DNA from 3 places in the Hoskinsella mucinilytica genome. Region 2 is predicted to be linked to each of the others. Evidence: predicted binding sites of a transcription regulator. Region 2 holds the regulator's gene; each other region holds the start of a gene.

Region 1 (2,211 bases), on a different contig from region 2:
CTTCATCAAGGAACATAAGCGTTCAAAATGCTTATCATTGATGATACAAGGATAATCGGGATGTTTGATTGGTCGATCACCATAGCCGACCTGTATGGCTTGTTTGAGATAACATAAAAAATCATTTTTTAAGGAACGCTGAATCAATACATAATCCGGTGCCACACACGTTTGACCGGCATTTAAAAATTTACCAAATACAATGCGTTTTGCGGCTAGTTTTAAATCCGCACTTTCTTCTATGATACATGGACTTTTACCACCTAATTCCAAACTTACCGGGGTAAGATAGCGACTTGCTTTTTCCATGACCTGCTTTCCAACCTCGACACCTCCGGTAAAAAAGATATAATCAAAACGTTGTTCTAACAGCTCTGTATTTTCTTTTCTACCACCTTCTACGACCGCAACATAATGCGGTTCAAAACATTCTTCAATGATGATATGAATGATCGAAGAAATGTGCGGTGCATAAGCACTCGGTTTTAAAATCACCGTATTGCCAGCAGCAAGAGCGCCAATAAGTGGCTCCATACAAAGCTGAAAAGGATAATTCCATGGTGCCATAACAAGTACAACTCCATATGGCTGCGGTACACGATAGCTTGTCGCATAAAATTGTGCAAGCGGAGTATGGCAACGTTTTGGTTTGCTCCATTGATCAATATGACGTAACTGAAAGGTCAATTCACTTAACACCATACCGATCTCACTCATATAACTTTCACTTGGTGATTTATGTAAATCCAAATACAGTGCCTGTTCGATATCCTCTACATGTCTTCTGATGGCATCTCGTAAGGTACGTAGCGCCATCTTACGATATCCGACATCTTTGCTAAGATGTCGTTTGTAAAAATTTCGCTGTTGTGAAACCAGTTCCTTTATTTCCATAGGATACACCTCCATAAAACCTCTACCATTAGTATAGCATTATTTATCAAAAACAGGGAATCTTAATCAATGATTACTTCGTGAAAACTTACACAAATTATATTTTTCTAATTACAAATCGCTCAATTTACAGTATAATGAATGCGAGGTGATACACAATGAGTATGAGAGGTATTTACAGTTCTGTTACAGATATTCGTAGAAAGGTTTTTACAGAGATTGCCCGTCTTGCATATGAAAGCGGTGACTATGCGACAAAGATCGAACAATTGCCGTATAAGATATTACCGGGAGAGCGTGCAACGTATCGTGATTCTATTTTTCTAGAAAGAGCGATCGTTGGGGAACGTCTTCGTTTAGGTATCGGACTTCCTTTACGTAGAATGGATGAACATGCCCCATTATCCGATGGTATTGAAGAAAGTGCCATAGCAGAAAAATACTATGATGATCCATTGATCAACATTATCAAATTTGCTTGCAATGCCTGTCCTGATAATCAGGTTGTGGTTACTGATACTTGTCAAGGCTGTCTTGCACATCCTTGTAAAGAAGTATGTCCGAAAGATGCGATTCGTATCGTAAACGGAAAATCATTTATAGATCAAGAAAAATGTATCAAATGTGGACGTTGTAAGGATGTTTGTCCATATGGTGCCATCAATAAACTAGAACGACCTTGTGCGAGAAGCTGTGGGATGGATGCTATCGGTTCCGATGAATTTGGGCGTGCCGAAATTGATTATGACAAGTGTGTATCTTGTGGTATGTGTCTTGTCAATTGTCCATTTGGTGCCATTGTGGATAAAGGACAGATCTTTCAAACAATTCATGCAATGAAGGATGGTAAAGAAGTGATTGCCGCAATAGCTCCTGCCTTTGTAGGTCAATTCGGAGCCGGTGTTACACCGGAAAAAGTAAAAGGTGCCTTAAAAGAGCTTGGATTTGCGGATGTTGTTGAAGTAGCGATTGGCGCTGATTTATGTACGGTAGAAGAAGCGGAAGACTTTTTAAGTAAAGTGCCTGGAGAACAGCCCTTCATGGCAACCAGTTGTTGTCCTGCATGGTCCGTTATGGCAAAAAAACTATTTCCTGATTTCAAACCATATATTTCTATGGCATTGACTCCAATGGTATTAACCGGTCGATTGATCAAGAAAACCAAACCTGATGCAAAGGTCGTTTTCATTGGTCCTTGTGCCGCTAAAAAACTAGAAGCAAGTCGCAAGAGCGTGAGAAGTGATATCGATTTTGTGCTAACCTTTGAAGAGGTTATGGGAATGTTTGAAGCAAAAGGTATTGACCTTGCCCAAGCTG
Region 2 (2,211 bases):
GCAGGTCATATATATGCAAATGCATTGATTGCTGATCTGAAGTTTCCTTTATTGGCGTTAGTGGTATCCGGTGGACATACTGAATTGGTCTATATGAAGGATGAATGGAGCTTTGAAATTTTGGGAACGACACAGGATGATGCAATCGGTGAGGCTGGCGATAAGGTAGGTCGTGTACTTGGTCTTCCATATCCTGGAGGCGTTTATGTGGATAAATTGGCAAAGGAAGGCAAAGCCGTTTATACGCTTGCAAAACCCAAAACAGAAAATGAATTAGATTTTTCTTTTAGTGGTTTGAAAAGTAGCGTATTACAATTTATCGATCGTAGTAAGCGAAAAAATGAACCATTTGTTCCAGCAGATCTTGCAGCTTCTTATCAAGAAACAGCGTTTGAAGCACTTTTATTAAGAGCTAGAATTGCATTAAAACAATATCAACCATTACAAATGGTATTGGCCGGTGGTGTTGCCGCAAATTCTTGTTTGCGTCAAAAAGTAAGTGAGGATCTAACCAAAGAATTCTCTGATGTTGAATTTATTATTCCACCACTATCTTGTTGTACGGATAATGCGGCAATGATTGCTGTGGCAGGTACCATTGCTTACCAACATGGCGTGCGTGGTGATTTTGATTTGACAGCAGATCCTGGAATAGAATTAGAAAATGATGAAAAGGTTTCACATTTATAAAATCCTTTGACCGAATCAATACCTTGTTTCATGCTACTATCGGATATGATCTTGTATCAAACGGATATGTTTTTGCATGTTAAACTTATTAATTTATTCACAAATAAGAAAAATCGTGGTATACTAACTCATAGGTGATCAACATGAGTGAAAAGAACGTACCAAAGGCAACATTGCAGCGTTATCCTGTTTATCTTAAAGCACTACGTAAATTAAAAAGCTCTGGTGTAGAGCGCATCATGTCGAAGGAATTGGCAAGCGTTGTAAATATTGAACCAACGACGATTCGTCGTGATTTTTCTTTTCTTGGAAATCTGGGAAAACAAGGTTATGGCTATGATGTCAATCGCTTGATTGAAATATTCAATCAAGAATTAGGCATGGATTTTGATGAGAAAATCATTTTGGTCGGTGCAGGTAATATGGGCCGTGCCTTGATGAAATATAATAAATGGGATTATGTCGTAGGTGAAATCACATGTGCATTCGATATCAATCCAGATCGTCAAGGCGTTCGTTTCGGTATCCCCGTTTATGACATCAGTGAGCTAGAACAAAGAGTACCTGATGGTTGTCGTATCGCAATCTTGGCGATCAGTGAAAATATTCAACAAACGGTCGATCGATTGATTGCTTGTGGTATTATCGGTTTGGTAGATTTTACACATGAGCATATTCAGATACCAAAAGGTGTCGTATTAAAAAGTGTTGATGTTGTTTCTTCCATTCAAGAGCTGGTATTTGAAACAAATAAACTGAGTGTCTCTCATTAATCAAAAAAAAGCTTGTCATAAAGGAAGTAATTGTGATATCATCTATACAAGAGTTAGAAAAACTTGAAAAAATGCGTAGAAACAGGACGATATAAGTGAGTTTTGAGAAAAGCGATTCTGTAATTGGTGAAAGACAGAACAAAATCCTTATGGAGAACACCTGTGAAGCAAAGCTGGAGAACTAACAGTAGACAGCTTCGTATATCCGACGTTATGGATGAATTAAGATGCTCTGTATGTTTTAATACAGGGAATCAGGATGGCACTGCGCTGATGATAAGCGTTCCTGTATAGGAACGCTTTTTTTTACAAAAGGAGGAATTATGATGTTTGAATTTATGACAATTCGTGAATTATATGAAATCGTATTAAGTGGTTCACATGTAGAACTTGACAGTATGGAATATGTCCTACTACAGGGTTGGATCAGAACGAATCGATGTAGTGGAAAACTAGGCTTTATCGAATTAAACGACGGTACTTATTTCCGTAATGCACAACTCGTTTATATGCAAGAATTAAAGAATTTTGCGGAAGTAGAAAAGTATCCAACAGGAGCGGCAATCACGGTTACCGGTAAATTAAAATTGACACCGGAAGGAAAACAGCCATTCGAAATACAAGTTACGGAAGTTGTATTAGAGGGCGATTGTGATCGTGACTATCCATTACAGAAAAAACGTCATAGCTTTGAATATTTGCGTGAAATCGCTCATCTTCGTCCTCGTGCAAATACGTTCTATGCGGT
Region 3 (2,211 bases), on a different contig from region 2:
TGGTCCACTTTATGATAGAGCTATATGGTAAGGAAGCTTGGACAATGGGATATGAACATAAATACAAAGGCATTCATCATAAAGCAATGGCTTGTTATAAAGAAAAGAATCCGTGTTATTTATTATTGTTCGAAAAAAAGAGTAAAGAAGAAATCATTACCATCAAAGCAAAGATTCGTGAAATCATGAACATTAAAAAGAGTGGCATGCACATCAGTGATGACGAAGAAGAATTGATGCGTATTTTGCATTTATTGTTGCATCCGGAAGGAACTTTTTTTCTAAACCATATAGACTTTTTAAAGAAAGACCTGTTAGTACAAATGCAGAAAGAAGAGGTTCAACATGCCTTATTAGATCCATATGCTACTTTAGCGTTTTATGGTCATGGAAACACCATTAGAACCAATACGGATGATATAGAACAACACTTTGATATGGAAATGGATACCAGAAATTTCATCATTTATATGGGGATGAAATTTATGACACTTTCCTTTGTGAAAAAGCAATATCCTCAATTATGTAAAAAACTGCCTTCATTAGAAAAGAAAAAAGAAAACCGTTATGTTATCATGTTTCATAGACTCTATGCAAAAGCAGATACTCTCGCCTATTATATATTAAAAGCAACAGGATTACATAAGATACTTTTGTATTGGAAAGAACATAAAAAATGAATGTATTGAGGTATCATGCGATATACTAAATGAGGAAGGAAGTGTTGGTATGAAGAAACTGCCTCCAATTGCTAAAGTTTATGAGGCCTATAGCGCAATCGCAGATCATAGAGTAGAAATGCATCCACAATTTGCTTATGTAAAAAGTAGTGATGCTACGAAAACCTATACCGTAAAATTTCAGGGAAATGAATATTCCAGTAATGATCATGCCACCGTTTGGCAACATTATGGAGGTTATCCTATATTGGCAGTCTTGATGCTACAAAACAAGCTCCCTCTTGATCAAACTCTGTTGCCGTTTTTTGAACATATCAATTGGAATAAGTGGAATGCGCAGTATCATCATCAATATGATGAAGTCCTTAAAATTTTTTTTGCTGATAAGAAGGAACATGCGACACAAATAGAATCTTGTATGAGATCTTGTTTGAATGCATACGATGCCTTGGATATTACCATCAAAGGAAATCGTGCAAAATTTATCTAAAACATCAAGGAAATCAATTTGATGTTTTTTTTGTATGAAAAAGCGCTTTCAGTTTATCATGAACAAAACATACTTAAGAAAAAGGAAACACATAAGGAAAAAGATATCGTGATATGACTGATATAGGACGTTTTATGTGAATTATTTCGCAAATTTAGATTTACGAAAAAAAGGGATAGTGGTATAATAAAAACGTTACTTAAGGAGGATTTTACTATGGCAAAAAGAACAGTAAAAGATTTAGATGTTGCTGGTAAACGAGTAATCGTTCGCTGCGATTTCAACGTACCAAGAAAAGATGGAAAAATCACAAACGACAATCGAATCATTCAGGCTTTACCTACGATCAAATACCTGATTGAAAATAAAGCTAAAATCATTTTGATGTCTCACCTTGGAAAAGTTAAAACAGAAGAAGACAAAGCAAAAAACGATTTGCGTTGTGTAGCTGATCGTCTTGCTGAACTAGTTGATACGAAAGTTACATTCGTTCCTGTTACAAGAGGCGAAGAACTGGAAAATGCGGTTGCTGCATTAAACGATGGTGAAATCGTTGTTATGCAAAATACTCGTTATGAAAAAGGCGAAAGCAAAAATGATCCAGAACTTGCTAAATACTGGGCTGGTTTAGGTGATATGTTTGTTGAAGATGCATTCGGTAGTGTTCACCGTGCTCATGCTTCAACTGCGGGTATCCCTTCAATCCTTCCTAATGCATTAGGATTCCTAGTAGAAAAAGAAGTTAAAATGTTAGGTGCTGCTGTAGATACTCCAGTACGTCCATTTGTTGCTATCATCGGTGGAGCAAAAGTATCTGATAAGATCGCAGTAGTTGACAATCTATTAAACAAGGCTGACAAAGTTCTAATTGGTGGAGGTATGGCTTATACATTCCTTAAAGCAATGGGATTGAATGTTGGTAAATCTTTGGTAGAAGAAGACAAAGTAGAACTTGCAAAAGAATACATCGCAAAAGCAGAAGGAAAATTGATCCTGCCTGTAGACCATGTATGTGCTGATGCATTTGCAGAAGATGCAAAC

The links. Region 2 encodes Rex, which represses fermentation and respiration genes when NADH is low (regulators of the CRP and FNR family bind a similar motif). Its sites were predicted from a motif close to GTGAANNNNTTCAC; they were not measured.
Region 1: a site for Rex is predicted at 975-988, ahead of UGRO018_RS00885 (4Fe-4S dicluster domain-containing protein). Genes of this name have one in related genera too.
Region 3: a site for Rex is predicted at 1,307-1,320, ahead of UGRO018_RS00120 (phosphoglycerate kinase). Genes of this name have one in related genera too.

What each region holds. Positions count from the first base shown of each region.
Region 1 covers NZ_JBEQZJ010000002.1:24,296-26,506, forward strand. The annotation lists gene UGRO018_RS00880 (aldehyde dehydrogenase) at 1-894, opposite strand, end outside; gene UGRO018_RS00885 (4Fe-4S dicluster domain-containing protein) at 1,059-2,211, shown strand, end outside.
Region 2 covers NZ_JBEQZJ010000012.1:4,460-6,670, forward strand. The annotation lists gene tsaD (tRNA (adenosine(37)-N6)-threonylcarbamoyltransferase complex transferase subunit TsaD) at 1-690, shown strand, start outside; gene UGRO018_RS05545 (redox-sensing transcriptional repressor Rex) at 834-1,463, shown strand; gene asnS (asparagine--tRNA ligase) at 1,790-2,211, shown strand, end outside.
Region 3 covers NZ_JBEQZJ010000001.1:24,358-26,568, forward strand. The annotation lists gene UGRO018_RS00110 (hypothetical protein) at 1-680, shown strand, start outside; gene UGRO018_RS00115 (hypothetical protein) at 730-1,170, shown strand; gene UGRO018_RS00120 (phosphoglycerate kinase) at 1,387-2,211, shown strand, end outside.